DNA from 4 places in the Streptomyces sp. NPDC042364 genome. Region 1 is predicted to be linked to each of the others. Evidence: riboswitches for the same ligand, from Rfam matches in the RefSeq annotation. Region 1 holds a riboswitch; each other region holds the start of a gene.
What was found. Region 1 has a riboswitch for cyclic di-AMP ahead of AC067N_RS06250 (M23 family metallopeptidase). Riboswitches for the same ligand answer to the same signal wherever they lie in the genome.
Positions count from the first base shown of each region.

Region 2: linked by a shared signal. The riboswitch ahead of AC067N_RS17290 (M23 family metallopeptidase) and the one ahead of AC067N_RS06250 (M23 family metallopeptidase) in region 1 are both predicted to bind cyclic di-AMP.
Region 3: linked by a shared signal. The riboswitch ahead of AC067N_RS21655 (C40 family peptidase) and the one ahead of AC067N_RS06250 (M23 family metallopeptidase) in region 1 are both predicted to bind cyclic di-AMP.
Region 4: linked by a shared signal. The riboswitch ahead of AC067N_RS31995 (transglycosylase family protein) and the one ahead of AC067N_RS06250 (M23 family metallopeptidase) in region 1 are both predicted to bind cyclic di-AMP.

Region 1 is NZ_JBWKAJ010000002.1:675,496-680,273, reverse strand. Features, by position in the region: gene AC067N_RS06255 (SGNH/GDSL hydrolase family protein) at 1-513, opposite strand, end outside; gene AC067N_RS06250 (M23 family metallopeptidase) at 996-1,931, opposite strand; cyclic di-AMP (ydaO/yuaA leader) riboswitch at 1,936-2,094, opposite strand; gene AC067N_RS06245 (alpha-galactosidase) at 2,397-4,469, opposite strand; gene AC067N_RS06240 (tyrosine-protein phosphatase) at 4,692-4,778, shown strand, end outside.
Region 2 is NZ_JBWKAJ010000007.1:283,875-288,652, forward strand. Features, by position in the region: gene AC067N_RS17285 (GntR family transcriptional regulator) at 1-306, opposite strand, end outside; gene AC067N_RS17290 (M23 family metallopeptidase) at 495-1,280, opposite strand; cyclic di-AMP (ydaO/yuaA leader) riboswitch at 1,293-1,465, opposite strand; gene AC067N_RS17295 (M16 family metallopeptidase) at 1,668-3,056, opposite strand; gene AC067N_RS17300 (M16 family metallopeptidase) at 3,053-4,447, opposite strand.
Region 3 is NZ_JBWKAJ010000010.1:168,962-173,739, forward strand. Features, by position in the region: gene pcrA (DNA helicase PcrA) at 1-1,011, opposite strand, end outside; cyclic di-AMP (ydaO/yuaA leader) riboswitch at 1,287-1,459, shown strand; gene AC067N_RS21655 (C40 family peptidase) at 1,469-2,659, shown strand; gene AC067N_RS21660 (hypothetical protein) at 2,709-3,062, opposite strand; gene AC067N_RS21665 (C40 family peptidase) at 3,551-4,630, shown strand.
Region 4 is NZ_JBWKAJ010000022.1:56,438-61,215, forward strand. Features, by position in the region: gene eno (phosphopyruvate hydratase) at 1-83, opposite strand, end outside; gene AC067N_RS31995 (transglycosylase family protein) at 514-1,206, opposite strand; cyclic di-AMP (ydaO/yuaA leader) riboswitch at 1,211-1,410, opposite strand; gene AC067N_RS32000 (transglycosylase family protein) at 1,593-2,612, opposite strand; gene AC067N_RS32005 (cytochrome P450 family protein) at 2,795-4,084, opposite strand; gene AC067N_RS32010 (nucleoside triphosphate pyrophosphohydrolase) at 4,354-4,778, opposite strand, start outside.

The DNA.
Region 1 (4,778 bases):
CCGGTCGTCGTCCCAGGCACGCCGGTCCTGCACGGTCCTGAGCGACCACAGGTCGAGCACCGGACACCCGTACCGGTCGGCGATCGCGCGCACATGCCCGTTGTACGTCGCGATCTTCCCGCGCAGATGCCTGAGCACCGGCACGTCACGTGTGTCGAACCCGGTGGTCACCATCACCGTGCCGATCGCCGAGGTGAGCCGCGCCACAGCCCGCTCGAACCGCTCCGCGACCTCGTCCGGGTCCGTGCCGGGCCGGATGATGTCGTTCCCGCCCGCGCAGAAGGAAAGGAGATCCGGCGCGAGTTCGAGCGCCCTCGGCACCTGGTCCTCGATGATCTGGTCGAGGAGCTTCCCCCGCACCGCGAGATTGGTGTATCTGAAGTCGCCCTCGGGCACCCGGTCCGCGAGAAGTACCGCGAACCGGTCCGCCCAACCGACGAACGCCCCGTCGGGGCCGGGATCGCCGACGCCCTCGGTGAAGCTGTCCCCCACCGCCACGTACGACCCGATCACTGATCTGCTGTTCTTCGAATCGTCTGCCACATCGGCCCATGATTCACCTTGGGATGTGACCTACGCGACCGTAATAAGGGGTTGACGGGCGGTGAGATAGACCACGCTTCAAGATTCGATCAACCCGGGAATACGCCGGGTCAGAACAGCCGCCACACCCGGAATTCCTGGATCCGGAAGGGATTCCGGGTCGTCGGGAGTTGTTCAGGCCGGACACCCGGTCGTCGGCCTCCAGCGCCCCCGCGCGGCACTCACCGTCCCACCGCGCCCCAACTCCCCTTGCCACCGCCGGAGCCGCCGGAAGTCGTCCCCGGCGATCACCCGATCGAAAGCCCTACGCGTGGTCGTGAGGCTCCCCCGCCGCCGCCGTGACCGCCGCCGCGACGGCGGTGGCCCCTCCTTCTCGCAGGGGCATGGCGAGGGCCGGACCCCGGGATCGGGGTCCGGCCTTCGATGACATCAGGTGGGCCGGGAGCGGCGCGTCAGACGGTGACGCCCTTCGACCGCAGATAGGCCAGCGGGTCGATGTCCGAGCCGTAGTCGGGGGTCGTACGGATCTCGAAGTGCAGGTGCGGGCCGGTGACATTGCCGGTGGCACCCGACAGGCCGATCTGCTGACCGCCGCTCACGGACTGCCCCGCGGAGACACCGATCGAGGACAGGTGGGCGTACTGGGCGTAGTAGCCGTCGGCGAGCTTGATGACGACCTGGTTGCCGTACGCACCGCCCCAGCCGGCGGAGACGACGGTGCCGGCGCCCACGGCCTTGAGGCTCGTGCCGGTCGGGGCCACGAAGTCGACACCGGTGTGGTAGCCGCTGGACCACATGCTGCCGGCGGTCTTGTACGCCGTGCTGATGGTGGCGCCCTGGATGGGCAGGGTGTAGCCGGAGCTGCTGGACTCGGCCACCTGACCGGCGGACGCACCGGTCGTCGCCTTCGCCGCGGACCCGGAGGGCTTCGACGCCTGGGCGGGCTTGGAGGACTGCGACGACTGGGTCTTCGTCGACGACTGGGACAGCCCGCCCGACGCCGGCTTGCCGCCGACGACGAGCTTCAGTCCCGGGTGGATGAGCGAGGGGTCGGAGCCGATCACTGAACGGTTGTCCGAGTAGAGCCGCTTCCAGCCGCCCCGGACATCCTGCTCGTCCGCGATCTTCGCGAGGTAGTCGCCGGCCTTCACGGTGTAGGTCCTGGCCGCCTTCTTCTTCGCGGCGATCTGCTCGGTGACGGCCTTCCCGGGGGTGGCCGTGGCCGTCTTCTCGGAAGCTCCGGAGACGGCGGCCGTGGGGGTCGCGGCGTGAGCGCCGGCGGCTCCCATCAGGGGCAGCGCGAGCGCGGCGCCACCGGTTCCGGCGGCAGCGATCGAGCGGGTGAAACGCTGGGACTTGGGACGGCGATGCTTACCCTTCGCGGGCATGGCGAATTCCTCTCCGGCGCCTGCGAGGTGAGCTGTCGGGTGCGGACTGGAGATGCCCGGCCGGGCTTGCGCCCGGCTTTACCCCTAGCCGTTCCGGAGACCGGAACAGGCGGTACTGCCTGTGGGTCCCCCGCTCCTGCCGTGGATCGGGTCGGTATGCGGCTCCGGTCGGCGGCAGGATTGGGCGTCCGTCCGGATCGAGGCTGAACGTAAGCGACTTGTCCCCACAGAGACAACTATCTGGATTTCCCGCGCGTCTTCCTACGTGATCCTTACACCGAATCCCGATTACGCTCCGTAAAGGTGTGCCGTATAGGCATTTCCAAAGGCCCTGGAAAAGCTCCTGAATTACGTGAGCATGACGACGACAGTCCGTCACGAGTATGACGCTGCTCACGCGCCTACGCCTCAGTAGTCTTTATTCCAGGGCCAGTTGGATTAACGGCTCCATTTCGGACAGATCGCTCAAGTGCGACGCAGGCGGATAACCGTCGCATCGAAGTCACCGCGCAGCCCGGTCCGCAGGCCGTGGTGCAACAGCACCGCCCCTCGGTGCACTTCGCCCGTTTCACGGCATTCGTAGGTTTTCGCGGGGTCAAGGCCGCGCAGCCGGAGCGGCGGGAGCGGCTCGCCGTAGTGCTGGGCCTGGAGGCAGGCGAGGACGACCACCTCGTCGCCGTGGACGTACTGCACGGCGCTCAGCCCTCCGCTCGGCGGGCGCAGCCGGTACTGGTCGCCGCGCTGCACGACGGGCTTGATCTCCTTGTAGAGCTGCACCCACTCCCGCGCCTCGGCCAGTTCCGCCTCGCTCCACTTGGTGAGGTCGCCGCCGACGCCGAGCACGCCCGCCATGGCACTGACGAAGCGGAACCGCAGGGAGCTGACCCGGCCGTTGAGCTGGTTGTTGGGGCTGTCGGTGACCCACGCGGCCATGACCCGCGCCGGATGGATGTGACTGAATCCGTGCTGGATGGCGAGCCGGTCCAGGGGGTCGGTGTTGTCGGAGGTCCACACCTGGTCGGTCCGCGACATGACGCCGAGATCGATCCGGCCGCCCCCGCCCGAGCACGACTCGAAGGCGACACCCGGGTGCGCGGCCCGCAGCCGGTCCAGCAGGGCGTAGAACGCGTGCACGTGCTCGACCCACAGCTTCTGCGGGTACGGCTCACCGGGCCAGCCGGCGTCCGTGAAGCAGCGGTTGAAGTCCCACTTCACATAGTCGATCGGGGCGCTGGAGAGCAGGGCGTCCAGCTTCTCCCACAGATAATCCTGGACGTCCGGCCGCGCGAGGTTCAGCACCAGCTGATTGCGCAGTTCCGTCCGCTTTCGTCCCGGTTGGTACTGCGCCCAGTCGGGGTGCGCCCGGTACAGCTCGCTGTCCGGGTTGACCATCTCGGGCTCGACCCAGATGCCGAACTGCATCCCGAGGGCGTGCACCCGGTCGGCGAGCGGCTTCAGCCCCTGGGGGAAGCGGTCCGGGTTGGGCGTCCAGTCGCCGAGTCCGGCCCGGTCACTGGTGCGCGCCCCGAACCAGCCGTCGTCGACCACGAACAGCTCGACCCCGATGGCCGCCGCCCGCTCCGCCAGCGCCCCCTGCTGCTCCTCCGAGATGTCGAACTCGGTGGCCTCCCAGGAGTTGAACAGCACCGGTCGGTCCCGGTCCGCGTCCGGGATGACATACGCCCGCTGGTAGGCGTGCCAGGCCCGGCTCGCCCCGCCGTGGCCGCCGTCGGACCACAGTCCCGCGAAAACGGGCGTGGTGAACGTCTCCCCCGCCTCCAGCCGCAACAGCCCCGACTCGTCGTACCCGGCGCCGCCGGTGATCTGCACCCGTGCGTCCGGCAGCTGGGCCACGGCGATCCGCCAGGAGCCCGACCAGCCGAGGGCGCAGCCGTAGACCTCGCCGTGGTCCTCGGTGGCGTCGGTGTCGAGGGCGACCCAGGGCAGGTGCTGGTGTCCGGTGTGCCCTCGGCGGCTGCCGATGACCTTCTCCCCGTAGGTGAGTTCGCCACGCGCCAACCGGGACTCGGCCGCCCACCGGCCGTGCAGCTGGGACAGGCGCCAGCCCTCCTCGCGGCGGGGCAGCGTCCAGGTCGCCGAGTCGGCCCGCAGCAGCTCCACGGCCGCCCCCTCGTTGGCGAGGGTCACCCAGCGCTCCACGACGTCGTCGCGCATCCGGTAGTGGAGCGTGATCCGCAGTCCGTCGTCGACGAAGCGCAGGCGCAACTCGTCACCGTCCGCCTCGTACTCCTGGAACGTCCACTCGGTGCCGCGCCGCGCCTCGGTGCGGACCGAGAGGGCGGGGCGGGCGAAGCGCGGGCCGCCTTCGACGGGGTACTCCTCGTGGCCGTCGACGGGGGCCTCGAAAGGCCAGTAGGGCAACTCCTGGCGGGCGGCCAGCTCCTCGGCGTCGGGGAGGGTGATCCTCGGACCCCAGTGCAGGTGCAGCAGCTCGTCGTTCTCGGTGAGCCGCAGGGCGTAGCTGCTCCGCGGGCCCGTGAGAAGCCAGGTCCGGCCGTCCGTGGCGATGTCCAACATCAAGGCCTCACATATTCGAACAGGTGCGATCGTGCTTCAACATCATCGCAGGTCGCCGCGGGAGCGCCTCGCCGCCTGTGGACAACCGCCGCCGGCCCCGCCGCGAGCGCCTGTGGACAACTGATCGCGACGGCACCCATGTCGTATCGTCGAGGGACGCCTCGATGCCGAGCGCGTGCCCGTCGACGATCGGCGCCGACGGCCCGGATGGGAGGAGCCCCCGTGACGCAGCAGATCCCGTCGACCGAGCCCGAGCTGACCGGGGTGCGCAATTTCCGGGATGTGGGTGGCCTGCCGACCGTGGACGGT
Region 2 (4,778 bases), on a different contig from region 1:
CTTGAGGTGCGCCTCGGTGCGGCGCTGGGCGGCGCGGGCCGCGCCGAGGGGCTCCAACAGCATGCGCATCTCCAGCAGGTCGGCGGCCTCCTGCTCGGTCGGCTCGGCGACGCACGCGCCCGCGTGCCGGCGGGTCACCACGAAGCCCTCGGCCTCCAGCGTGCGCAGCGCCTCGCGCACGGGCACGCGGCTGACGCCGTACCGGCGGGCGAGCAGTTCCTCGGTGAGGCGGCTGCCGCGCTCGTAGACACCCGCGACGATGTCATCACGGATCGCCGTGCATACCGAGTGCGCCGGAATACGCATGACCGACCTCCGCCTTAATCCCCGTGAAACGTCGTTGATTGACGTGTGTTCAGGCGACTCTATTGCAGCGAGCCGGAATTTCCGATGGCGGGCCGGAATCCATGGATATTTTTTGGACAGGAGGTACGCCACAACAAGGAAAGCCCCGGCTCGGTGAGCCGGGGCTTCCTGAAGCGGTGATGCTTTCGTCAGACGTTCACACCGTGCGCACGCAGGTACGCGACGGGGTCGATGTCCGAGCCGTACTCGGCCGACGTGCGGGCCTCGAAGTGCAGGTGCGGGCCGGTGACGTTGCCGGTCGCGCCGGAGAGGCCGATCTGCTGGCCGGGGGTGACCGTCTGGCCCACCGAGACGGTGATGGACGACAGGTGGCCGTACTGGGTGTACGTGCCGTCGTTCATCTTGATCACGACGTTGTTGCCGTACGCGCCGCCCCAGCCGGCCTCGACGACGGTGCCGGCGCCCACGGACCGGACGGCGGTGCCGGAGGCGGCGTGGAAGTCGACACCGGTGTGGCTGCCGGAGGACCAGACGGCGCCGCCGGACTTGTAGCCGGTGGAGACGTAGGAGCCGCTGATGGGGGCGACGTAGGAGTTGAGGCGCTCACGCTCGGCCGCACGGGCGGCACGTGCCTTGATCTCCTCGCGCTCCTTGGCCGCGGCGCGCTCCTGCTCGGCCTTCTCGGCGGCGGCCTTGCGGGCCTCCTCCTGCGCCTTCTGCTTGACGGCGGCCACCTCGGCGGCCTGCTGCTGGGCGGCGGCCTGGGCGTCGACCTGCTCGGCGACCGTGTCGCCGAGGACGATGATCTGGTTCAGCCCGGTCTGCTCGGGCGCGGGCTCCGCGGCGAGCGCCGGGACGGCCACGGTGCCGACGACACCGGTGGTGGTGAGAGCGGCCACGCCCACGGTCCTCGTGGTCGTGCGCTTCACGCGGCCAGGACGGCGGTGTTTCCCGGGAGCGCGGGTGAACCCCATGAAGTGGCTGGTCCTTTCCTTCCCTCTCGCCTACCGGGTTAGCTGACGGGTTCGGAGCAGGAAGGTCTCCTACGGACACCCCTCGTTTCGCGAAGCTCGCGAAGGGCACCCGATTCACCCCAGGGACTGCGGTGGGTCCCCGGCTCCCCTGGCTCGCACCATCGGGGACTCGGCGATGACTGTCCGGTGCCGCGGGTGCGGCGAACTGCTGACGAACAGCCGGACCGACGCTAAGCGGGCCGCCTCCGAAATAACAAACGCATCACGGGTTTTGAGGCGTACGCCACAGGTCAGACCTGCAACCTCCGCCACCAATAGGGACAAACGGGGGCCCTGGTGACTCTTCCGTCACCAGGGCCCCTCGTTCCCCCCGTTCGCGTGCGGGTTCTACTCCGCCGGGACGACCGTGACTTCACCGATGCCGAGGGCCCTGACGGGTTCCTCGATCTCTGCGGCGTCACCGACGAGGACGGTCACCAGACGGTCCACCGGGAAGGCGCTGACGACGGCCGCGGTGGCCTCCACCGTGCCGGTGGCGGCGAGCTGCCGGTACAGCGTCGACTGGTAGTCGTCCGGCAGGTGCTGCTCGACCTGGTCGGCCAGGGTGCTCGCCACGGCCGCCGCCGTCTCGAACTTCAGGGGGGCGACCCCGACGAGGTTCTGCACGGCGACGTCGCGCTCTGCGTCCGTCAGACCGTCGGCGGCGAGGGTGCGCAGCACCGTCCAGAGGTCGTCGAGCGCCGGACCGGTGTTCGGTGTGTCGACGGAACCGCTGATGGCGAGCATCGAGACACCGGAGCCGTCGGGCGCGGAGCGCAGCACCTGGCCGAACGCGCGCACGCCGTAGGTGTAGCCCTTCTCCTCGCGCAGGACGCGGTCCAGGCGGGAGGTGAGGGTGCCGCCGAGGCAGTAGGTGCCGAGCACCTGGGCCGGCCACACCCGGTCGTGCCGGTCGACGCCCACCCGGCCGATGAGCAGCTGGGTCTGGACGGCGCCGGGGCGGTCCACGATGACGACGCGCCCGGTGTCGTCGGCGCTCACCGGCGGCACGGGGCGGGGCTTGGCCGGGGAGCCCGTCCAGGCGCCCAGGGTGTCGCCGAGCAGCGCGTCGAGGTCGACGCCGGTGAGGTCGCCGACGACCACGGCGGTGGCCGTCGAGGGGCGGACATGCCGCTCGTAGAAGGCGCGTACGGCCGCGGAGTCGATGCGCGCGACGGTCTCCTCGGTGCCCTGGCGGGGGCGGGACATGCGGGAGTCCGCCGGGAACAGCTGTTTGGAGAGTTCCTTCGCGGCCCGGCGTCCCGGGTTGGCGGTCTCGTGCGGGATCTCGTCGAGGCGGTTGGCCACGAGCCGCTCGATCTCGCTGTCCGCGAACGCGGGGGCCCGCAGGGCGTCGGAGAGCAGGCCGAGCGCCTTGCCCAGCCGCGACACGGGCACCTCGAGGGAGAGGCGCACGCCGGGGTGGTCGGCGTGCGAGTCGAGGGTGGCGCCGCAGCGCTCGAGCTCGGCGGCGAACTCCTCGGCCGAGTGCTTGTCGGTGCCCTCGGAGAAGGCCCTGGTCATGATCGTGGCGACGCCGTCGAGACCGGCGGGCTCGGCGTCCAGGGGAGCGTCGAGGAGAACCTCGACGGCGACGACCTGCTGGCCGGGGCGGTGGCAGCGGAGCACCGTCAGGCCGTTGTCCAGGGTGCCGCGCTCCGGCGCCGGGAACGCCCAGGGCCTGGCCTCGCCGGCCTGGGGCTGCGGGTGGAAGTCCATGGTCGCGAGCTCGGTCACTTCGCCGACTCCTCGTTCTCGTCGGTGGTTGCGTCGGCGTCCGCCGCCGCGGTCTCGGCCTCGGCTGCCTCGTCGTCGGCGTCGTCGCCGGCGACGGGCTCGTAGACGAGCACCGCGCGGTTGTCGGGCCGCAGGCGCGCCGCGGCGACCTCCCGGACCTCCTCGGCGGTCACGTCGAGCACCCGGTCGACGGCGGTCAGGGCGAGCTTGGGGTCGCCGAACAGGACCGCGAAGCGGCACAGTTCGTCGGCGCGGCCCGCGACCGTGCCGAGCCGGTCCAGCCACTCGCGCTCCAACTGGGCCTGGGCGCGCTCCATCTCCTCGGCCGTGGGGCCCTCGGCGGCGAACCGGGCGAGCTCCTCGTCGACGGCGGCCTCGATGACGGGCACCTCGACGTCGCCGGAGGTCTTCACGTCCATCCACGCCAGGGAGGGCGAACCCGCCAGGCGCAGCAGACCGAACCCGGCGGTCACCGCCGTGCGGTCGCGGCGTACGAGCCGGTTGTAGAGGCGGGAGGACTCGCCGCCGCCGAGGATGGCGAGGGCCAGATCGGCCGCGTCGCAGGCGCGCGTGCCGTCCTCGGGGAGGCGGTAGGCGGCCATCAACGCGCGCGCGGGCACCTTCTCCTCGATGACCTCGCGCTTCTGCTCGCCGATGACGTCGGGCAGCCCGCCGTCACGCGGCTGCGGCTTGCCGTCGTCGGCGGGGATGGAGCCGAAGTACTTCTCGATCCAGGCGAGCGTCTGCTCCGGGTCGATGTCGCCGACGACGGAGAGGACGGCGTTGTTGGGCGCGTAGTACGTCCGGAAGAACTGCCGGGCGTCCTCCAGGCTGGCCGCCTCCAGGTCCTCCATGGAACCGATCGGGGTGTGCCGGTAGGGGTGGCCCTCCGGATAGGCCAGCCGGAAGATCCGCTCGAAGGCGGTGCCGTACGGCACGTTGTCGTAGCGCTGCCGGCGTTCGTTCTTGACGACGTCCCGCTGGTTGTCCAGGTTCTTCTGGTCGAGCGCGAACAGCAGGCTGCCCATGCGGTCGGCCTCCAGCCACAGCGCGAGCTCCAGCTGGTGGGCGGGCATCGTCTCGAAGTAGTTGGTGCGCTCCCAGCTGGTGGTGCCGTTGAGCGAGCCGCCGGCGCCCTGGACCAGCTCGAAGTGGCCGTTGCCCGAGACCTGCTTGGAGCCCTGGAACATCAGGTGCTCGAAGAGGTGGGCGAGGCCGGTGCGGCCCTCGACCTCGTGGCGGGAGCCGACGTCGTACCAGAGGCACACCGCGGCGACCGGGGTCAGGTGGTCCTCGGAGAGCACCACGCGCAGGCCGTTGGCCAGGCGGTGCTCCTTCACTGTCAGGCCTTCGGAGCCTGCCTCGGCTGTGGCCGTGTGACCCATGGGCATGTACGTCCCTTCGATGGCGAGCGCGGTCGGTGCAACCGCGGTTGTCCTGCCGGTCCTGCCACTGTATGCAAGCGTGCGGACGCCCGGCGAAGTTCCCGGAGGCCGTACGCCGGGAGCGAGATCGCTTACGCCGGAAGCGAGAACGCCGTATGCCGGGAGCAGGACCGCCGGTGGTCGCCGACGGCCGGTGGTCAGGGTCGGCGCACGCGGTTGACGCGGTGGCGCGGAGGCCCGCCCCGGCGGTGATTGCCGGGTCGTGTCCGGGTTGTCAGCGCGGCAGTCCACAATGGTCCGCGTCAGAGTCCGTTCACTTGCAGCAAGGAGCCGGCAG
Region 3 (4,778 bases), on a different contig from region 1:
ACCGCGGAAGGCGTAGATCGACTGGTCGGCGTCACCGACGACGCACAGCTCGGCGGGCGGGATGTCGTACTCGCCGGGGGGTACGTCGACGGGGTGCTCGGAGGTGCCGACCAGCTCCCTGACCAGGGCGTACTGGGCGTGGTTGGTGTCCTGGTACTCATCGACGAGGACATGACGGAAGCGTCGGCGGTAGTGCTCGGCGACGTCCGGGAAGGCGCGGAGCAGATTGACCGTCGTCATGATCAGGTCGTCGAAGTCGAGCGCGTTCGCCTCGCGGAGGCGGGACTGGTAGAGCGCGTAGGCCTGGGCGAGGGTCTTCTCGAAGCCGTCGGAGGCCTGGGCGGCGAAGTCCTCCTCGTCGATCAGCTCGTTCTTCAGGTTGCTGATCTTGGCGCTGAAGGACTTGGGCGGGAAGCGCTTGGGGTCGAGGTCCAGGTCCCGGCAGACCAGGGCCATCAGGCGCTTGCTGTCGGCGGCGTCGTAGATCGAGAAGGAGGAGGTGAAGCCCAGCTTCTTGCTCTCGCGGCGCAGGATGCGGACGCAGGCGCTGTGGAAGGTCATGACCCACATCGCGTTCGCCCGGGGTCCGACGAGTTGTTCGACGCGCTCCTTCATCTCGCCCGCGGCCTTGTTGGTGAAGGTGATCGCGAGGATCTGGCCCGGGTGGACGTTCCGCTCGCCGAGGAGGTGGGCGATGCGGTGGGTGAGCACACGGGTCTTGCCGGAGCCGGCCCCGGCCACGATGAGCAGGGGGGAGCCGGCGTGCACGACGGCCGCGCGCTGGTTCTCGTTCAGCCCGTCCAGGAGCGCCGCCGCGTCGATCGCGGGGCGCGGGGCACCGTCGCGGTAGTAGGCGTCCCGGTCCGGCGGCACGTCGAACTTCCCGCCGAACAGATCGTCCGGAATCGGCTCCGGCACATGATCGTCCTCGGGCGGCGGCGGGGGCTCCTCGTCACGGCCGCGGGGGGCCCGGAGATCCGCCAGGAAGCTGTCGTCAAAGAGGCTGCTCATCGCTCTCCGAGTCTAGGCGCCCCCACTGACAGCGAGGGGCCGCCCCGGGAAGTCCGTACGGGGCGCGCTCCGGTCCGCTCCCCGCGGAGCCACCGGCCACCGGTCGCACCGACCTCATCGCGGTGAGTGATCGAACGTACCACCTATCGCGCCCGCGAGGTCAAGGTCACGAAAACGTATCGGGCATATCGAACATCAACCTTCACACGGGCCACAACAGTTGGCTAGCGTCTTGGGTCAGGCCGTACGACCCAACCGGCGAACGTCGCCGGGCCGCACGGCCTCCGCCGAGTCCGGTACGCCCCTCACGGCAGCCGGAGCCGGGGACCCACCGACCTCTGGGGTGAATCGACCCGACCGCCGTACGCGGCGAGGGCCGTAGGGCAAACCTTCCGAAGCTTCCGCCCGAACCCGACAGCTAACTCGGTAGGCGGACTACGGAAGGAGTCGCCGAACCATGGCGCCGCACCGCAAGCCGCGTCCGGCCGGCCGAACGCGCGCGGGTATACGCACCCCCGCTCTCGCCACGGCCGCCCTCACCTCCGTGGCCCTGCTCTCGCAGACGGCCACCGCCGCACCCTCGGCCGACGACAAGCCGAGCCTGGAGGAGGTGGAGAAGAAGGTAGGCGACCTCTACCGCCAAGCCGAGACGGCGACCGAGAGCTACAACTCGGTCAAGGAGAAGACGGCCAAGCAGAAGAAACAGGTCGACAGCCTCCTCGACGACGTCGCGAAGCGGACGGAAAAGCTCAACGAAGCACGCGAGGAACTGGGTTCGTACGCGGCCGCCCAGTACCGCACGGGCGCCGCCGCCCCCGACACGGCGGCCCTGCTCCTGGCGGACGACCCGCAGGAGTACTTCGCCCGGAACCAGTTGATGGACCGACTGACGGACCGCCGGCAGGAGGCCGTCGACGAGTACGTCACCCAGCAGGCGGAGACCTCGAAGCGGCGCCAGGAGGCGTCCGCCGGTCTCGACCGGCTCACCGAGTCGCAGAACGCCCTCAAGGCCGGCAAGGCCAAGGTCCAGGCGAAGCTCGCCGCGGCCCGCGAACTGCTCTCCCAGCTCACCGCGGAGGAGAAGGCCCGGCTCGCGGCGATCGAGCGGCGGGAGCAGGAGGAGGCCGACCGCAAGGCGGAGGAACTGGCGCGGCAGCAGGCGGCGGCCCCGTCACGGGCCGATTCGGCCCAGCCGCAGGAGACCCAGCAGGCCCAGGAGCCCCAGGAGACCCCTCAGGACACCTCATCGGGCACCGGGACCACGACAACGGTCGAGGACTCCACCTACGCCGCGAAGGCCGCCAAGGCCCTCACCTTCGCACGCGCGCAGATCGGCAAGCCGTACGTCTGGGGCGCCACCGGCCCCGGGTCCTACGACTGCTCCGGTCTCACCCAGGCCGCCTGGAAGGCGGCCGGCGTCGACCTCCCCCGCACCACCTACGACCAGGTCAACGCCGGCACGACCGTCCCGCTCGCCTCAGCCCGCCCCGGCGACCTGATCTTCTTCTACGACAACGTCGGCCACGTCGGCCTCTACATCGGCAACGGCATGATGATCCACGCCCCGAAGCCGGGAACCTACGTCCGCGAGGAGTCGGTCTTCTACGACGGCGAGTCCTCCATCCACAGCGTGGTGCGGCCGGCGTAGCGGCCGGACGGCCGGGGAGGCGGCCGGTCCGCCGGGGAGGCGGGCCGGCTCAGGTCCAGAGCACCGCGATGAAGACGTTCGCCATGGTGAGCGCACCCACCAGCCCGAACAGCGCCTTGTCCACGGCCTCGTCGTCGCGCTTCACGTACACCAGTCCCATGATCACGACCAGCAGGGCCATCTTGATGCCGATCTTGATGTTGTTGACCGGCTGGTCGTCGGCCTGGTTGAGGCCGACGAGGACCGCTCCGGTGATCAGCATGGTGAGCGCGCCGTGCAGCATGGCGGGGACGAAGCGGGCGGTGCCCTGGCCCATGGCTTTCATCTGGGTGAGAAAGCCGCCCAGGAGGGCGGCGATCCCGATGATGTGGAGCGCGACGAAGAGGTGGATGAGTACGTCCATGGGCGGAGCCTAATGAGGGAGCGATGACCGGCCGGGCACCGGGGGCGGGTACCTCGGACGGGGGTTCGGACCATCGCCCCGCGCCCGGAGACGGCTCGCGCCGCACGGACGATCTTGCATATATGCGCTCCATAGCACCCCCTCACTCCGCCCCGGCGCGGAATCCTCGCATCGATCATTACACAGCGTGATCATGGCGGCGCCGCGGCAAGATCACGGTCACATACGGTCACCTCGCGGCCTGTGCGCGCCACTTCCGTACAACGCGTCACAGGGCCGGCACAGCCAGGTTTAACGTCCTCCCTCAGGTGACCGGCTCCCCACCGCCGCCCGGGCCAGGGGCGGCAGTCGGACACCACCGCCGAGAAGGTCCGGCGGCGTCCCGCTCCCCCCTGTGCGGGCCGTCGCCGGACGCGAAACCGCTCCCCCAGGCGGTCTGTGCGCACCGACGTACGGACGGCGGTCGTACGAGAGGACATGGAGTCCACGTGGCAGCGCACCGCAAGCCCAGACAGCGCTCGCTCGGCGGCCCGACGGTCCGCACCGCCGCAACCCTCGCCCTCGCGGGCGCGGCGACCGCGACCGGTTTCGACGGCACCGGACACGCCGAACCCCACCTCACGCCCGAGCAGATCAAGGCGAAGGTGGACAAGCTGTACCAGGAGGCGGAGGTCGTCACCGACAAGTACAACGGCGCCAAGGAGAAGGCCGACCAGGCGCAGGAGAACCTGGAGGAACTGCGCGACCAAGCGGCCCGCCGCACCGACCGGCTCAACTCCGCCCGTGAAAAGCTGGGTTCACTGGCCACCGCGCAGTACCGGAGCGGCGGCTTCGACCCCTCGTGGCAGCTGGCGCTCTCCGGTGATCCGGACCGGTATCTCGACAACGCCGCCCTCGCCGAACGCGTCGGCAACCGGCAGGCGACGGATGTGGCCGGCGTACGGCAGCAGCTGCTGGAGATCGAACGCCTCCGCGGGGCCGCCCGGGTGGAACTCGGCACCCTCAGGACCAAGCAGCGCGAGGTCAAGCAGCACAAGAAGACGGTCGCCTCGAAGCTGACAGAGGCACGGAGGCTCCTCGACCGCCTCACGCCCGAGGACCGCACCCGTCTGAGCACCCCCGGCTCCGGCCCGGGCCGCGTGTCGCGCTCCTCCCTCTCGTCCCCGCGCACCGTCACGGGCCCGGTCTCACCGGCGTCCTCGGCTTCCAAAGCCCCCAATCACCGCGCCGCATCCGCCGTCTCCTACGCCTACTCCAAGCTCGGCAGCCCGTACGTCTGGGGCGCCACCGGCCCCAACGCCTTCGACTGCTCCGGCCTCACCCAGGCCGCCTACCGCTCCGCCGGTGTCTCCCTCCCTCGCACCACGTACACCCAGATCGGCGCCGGCCGCCGCGTCTCCCGCTCGGAGCTGCTCCCCGGCGACCTGGTCTTCTTCTACTCCGGGATCAGCCATGTGGGCATCTATGTGGGGAACGGGCAGATGATCCACGCCCCGAACCCCTCGGCCCCGGTACGCGTGGCCCCCCTCGACGAGATGCCGTTCGTCGGCGCCACGCGGGTGGCGTGAGCGAGGGCTGACAACCGGTGGCTCGGGTCGTGCCCCGGCCGGCGCTGGTCCACAGGAGGCAACGCCGCTCAGCTGTGCCACCGGGACCGTCGTAGGCGGGCCGGTGCCGGAAGGCCTGGCGGTACCGGGGGCCGTCTGGTGCCGGGAG
Region 4 (4,778 bases), on a different contig from region 1:
TCGAGGCCGACCTCGACCTCGACCGTGGGGTTGCCTCGGGAGTCCAGGATTTCCCGGGCTACGACGACGTCGATGGACGGCACGAGCATCTCCTTCTTGGGATGTGACGCATTGGTGCGGGGCCGCGAGGGCCATGCGACTAGAGCCTAACCGCCCCGGGGCCGTCGGCAGCCGACCGACCGTCCCGTGGACAGACAGACCGTACCCATTGTTTCGGCTCGGAACAAAGGGGGGTGGGCGGGAAAGTGAACAGAAGGGTCCGGCAGACGGGAGCGGAGCGGCCCGGGGCACAGAAAAACCCCGCCCCGGTGCGTACGGGGGAATGCGCACCGGAGCGGGGGGCCCGTGGGGACGGGGGACGGCCCTCACGAGGTCTTCACTATGGAGGACACGATCGTGAGCGAGCCACGGTTCAGCCGGGGAGCGGCCTTTTTTTCGGCCCGGCCGAACCGGTGTCCCGGCCCGGCCGCGGCGGGCCCTCCGGCCCGGCCGCGGCGACCGTCGGACCGGCCGTCAGCCGAGGTGGAGCTGCTGGCCGGGGTAGATGAAGTCGGCGTCGTCGATGATGTCCTTGTTCAGCTCGAAGAGCTTCTCCCAGCCACCCTTGACGTTCTTCTCGGCGGCGATGCTGCTGAGGGTGTCACCGCTGACGACCTTGTACTCGCCGTCGCCCTTCTTGACCTTCTTGCCGGTCGGGGTCTGGACGGTGGCGCGCTCGGAGGAACGCGAGGCGCGGGTCTCCTGGGTGCTCTCCTGCGAGGAGGAGGACGAGCCCGAACTCGAGCCCGAGCCGGAGTCGTTCGAGGAGGAGGCCGCGGCGCCGTCGTACGACGCGCTGGACAGGCCCTTGCCGCAGACCGGCCAGGCACCCTTGCCCTGGCCCGCGAGGACCTTCTCGGCGATGGCGATCTGCTGGGCCTTGGTGGCCTGGTCGGCGGTGGAGGCGTACTGCGTGCCGCCGTAGCCGGCCCAGGTGGAGGCCGAGAACTGCAGACCGCCGTAGTAGCCGTTGCCGGTGTTGATGGACCAGTTGCCGCCGGACTCGCACTGGGCGACGGCGTCCCACTCGGACGCGGTGGCGGCGGAGGCGCTGCCGGCCGCCATGAGCGGGGCGGCGATCGCGGCGGCGCCGGTGACACCGGCGACGGCGATGGCGCGGGCGGTCTTGGACGGACGGCGGTGCTTGCCCTTGCCGGAAAACAGCATGGAGTGATCCCCTCACCGACGCCTACGAGGTGAGCTGTCGGGTTCGGGCCGGTTGAGTTGCCCGGCCGCACCCGCTCGCCTCTCGGCTCACGTGATGCGGCTTCACCCCGAGCCGGTACCGGCGGCGTGACCCCGAAGGGCCTCAACCGCCGGACCCGGCGCAAACCTTGGGTCCCCCGCTCCTGCCTACGGCGCTTGACGCGACGACTGTTCCGAGCGGGCGTCGGCAGGATTCGGCGTGACGACCGCAAGGGCCCGCTGTGGCGAGCGGTCACGACCGTAAACACGTGATTCGCCGAATTTCAAAGACGATCAGGGGGTCTGTGATTCATCTCCCACCGAGATCAAAACGGGCATTAAGGGGCGAACCATGACCCGAACTGCCGCTACTTTTCACCCGTTTCGGCATCGACTTCCAGGGTCTGACCGGGAAGGATGAGGTCCGGGTCGGTTCCGACCGTGTCCTCGTTCTCTGCGTACAGCTCCCGCCATCCGCCACTCACCTCAAGGGAGTCGGCGATGGCCGTCAGGCTGTCGCCGGGGCGGACGGTGTACGAGCCGTCGACGGCCTCACGGGAGGCGTCACCACCACGGGAGGCGTGACGGCCGGCGGAGGTGTCGCGAGGGGATTCGGCAGCGTCGGCGCCGACACCCTCCTCGGCGCTCGCGCCGCGGTGGCGACCGGTGCCGGCGTCGGCATCGCCGCTGGCGGAAGGGGTGTCGCTCCGTGCGGAGTTGTCCGAGTCGCCGTTCTCGGCGTCACCCGCGGACGAGCTGCCGGACTCCTGCGAGCCGCCGGTGCGGTCGGAGCCCGCGGAGTCGGAGGAGTCCCCCGCGCCGGTGTCGGCCTTGGCGGAACCCTCGGATGCACCGGAGGACGATTCCGGTGAACCGGATGTGTCTGGCGACACGGAGGAGTCGGACGAGTCATCCGACTTGGTGGAGTTGCCGGATGAGTCGGATGAACCGGACGAATCACCCATGCCGGATGAATCCTCCGCGACACCGGTGTCCACGTCGGCCGGGGCCGAGTCGCCGTCGAGGTTGTGGAGGAGCCCGCAGGTGGACCAGACGCCGACACCCTGCTCGGCGAGGATTCTCTCGGCGACCTCGATTTGCTGCGAACGGCTGGCCCGGTCGGGGCTGGTCGCGTAGTCGAGTCCGCCGTAACGCTCCCAGTTGGCCTGGGAGATCTGGAGGCCGCCGGAGCGCCCGTTCCCGGTGTCCGCGCTCCAGGAGCCGCCGCTCTCGCACTCCGCCACCTGATCCCAGGTGGTTCCGCTGGCCGCGCTCGCGCCGGTGGCGCCGAGGAGCGGGATGGCGATGGCGGAGCCGGTCACTCCGGCCGCCACGAGGAGTGCCGGAGCCTGACGGGGGCGACGGTGACGACCGTTCCCGGAGAGCATGCGGTTGCCTTTCACACGACAGCAGAGAGCTGTGCGAAGGATGTGACGATCCCTCGCACTGACGTGTGAACGTAGCCGCAGACGATCAGTTGTCACAAGTTAATGCAGCGTAGATCACGTGAAGATCACGAACTTGAGGGTCTGTCATGTTCTTCCGCTCTTCCGGGTACTGTACGCGCCGTTCAATCGCCCTGACGCGGTGTGAATTCGACCGGAAGCGTGCGCAATCCACGCATGATGAGCCCGCCGCGCCAGCGCAGGTCGGCCGGATCGGCGGCGAGCCGCAGGTCGGGCAGGCGGGTGAGGAGTGTCGCGAGCGCGGTCTGCCCCTCCAGGCGGGCCAGGGGTGCGCCCAGGCAGTAGTGGATGCCGTGGCCGTAGCCGAGGTGCTGGTTGTCACGGCGGGAGAGGTCGAGGGTGTCCGGGTCGGCGAAGCGGGCCGGGTCGCGGTCGGCCGCCGCGAGCACGACCAGCACGGGGTCGCCGGGGGCGATGTCCTGCCCGCCGATGGTCAGCGGCTGTGTGGCGAACCGCCAGGTGGCGAGTTCCACGGGGCCGTCGTAGCGGAGGAGTTCCTCGACTCCGGTCTCCAGCAGGGCGGTTTCGCCCGCGGCGAGGGAGGTCTGGAGGCGGGCGCGCTGCCCGGGGTGGGTGAGGAGTGCGTAGGTGCCGTTGCCGATGAGGTTGACGGTGGTCTCGAACCCGGCGAACAGAAGGATGAAGGCCATCGCGGCGGCCTCGTTCTCGGTGAGGTGCTCACCGTGGTCCGAGGCGCGGATGAGACCGGAGATGAGGTCCTCGCCGGGGGTGGGTTCGGCGGGCAGCGCCTCGCGCTTGCGGTGGATGAGGTCCGCGAGATAGCCGCGCATCTTCTTCACCGACCTGGCGACGCCGCCGCGTGGCCCGCCACCGTGCCGGATCATCATCCCCGCCCAGTCACGGAAGTCGTCCTGGTCCTCGCGGGGGACGCCGAGCAGGTCGCAGATCGCGTAGATGGGGAGCGGGAAGGCGAACTCGTGGATGAGGTCCGCCTCGCCCTTCTGCGCGAACCGGTCGATGAGGTCGTCCGTCAACTCCTGCACCCTGGGGGCGAACTCGGCGACCCTGCGGGGCGTGAATGCCTTGGAGACGAGGCGGCGCAGCCGGGTGTGGTCCGGCGGGTCGATGTTCAGCAGATGCGTCATCAACTCGGCCTTGCGCTCACCGGGGATGCCGGTCTTGCCCTTGGCGTGCTCGGGCTCGTCGTGGTGCGCCGGGTTCTTGGACAGGCGCTGGTCCGCGAGGGCCTGCTTGGCGTCGGCGTAACGGGTGACCAGCCAGGCCTCCACACCGCTGGGCAGCTTCGTCCGGTGCACGGGGGCGTGCTCGCGGAGCCAGGCGTAGGCGGGGTAGGGGTCGGTGGCGAACTCCCAGGTGAAGAGGGCGGGTGCCGGGGTCTGTTGTGGGTGCGGAGGATGGGGCTGGTTGGTCACTCGTCGAAGGTAGCGGGCTGGTCGCCGGGCGGTACGGGCGGCGGCCCCGGGCGCGCGTCACGAAGCCGTGGTCCGGTTCGGCGGCCTTGTGCACGCGCCTCCGGGGGCTCCGGTTCGGCGGCCTTGTGCTCCCGCCTCCGGGGGCTCAGTGTCGCCGGCCGGCTGCCGCCCCGGTCCGAGCCCCCACGCGTCACGATCAGGCGTGGGGACGCGACACGATCGGGGCGTCAGGACACGTCTCACGATCGGGGCGTCAGGACACGTCGCGCTCAGGCGTGAGGACGGCGGGACTGAGCGTCCAGTCCCTCGGCGGCCCGCACGGCGTCACGGTACGTGCGGGCCGCCGCCCGGAGTGCCGCTTCCGGGTCGACCCCGGCGGCCTCGGCCCGGACGGCCATCGCCAGCAGTTCGTACCCGATGCCGCCGTCGCCCGCCGGGGGCGGGACGTCCAGCCCCGCCGTGCGGACCCGGGACGCCAGCTTCGAGGCGAGGGCCAGGCCGGGCTGGCCGAGGGGTATGCCGTCGGTGACCGACTCGCGCTGCTTCTCGACGGCCTTGGTGCGGAGCCAGTGCTGCTTGACCTCCTCCGGGGTGGCGGCGGTCGCGTCGCCGAAGACATGGGGGTGGCGGTGGATGAGCTTGGTGACGATGGCGGCGGCGACGTCGTCGATGGAGAAGGGCGCCTCGGGGTCCT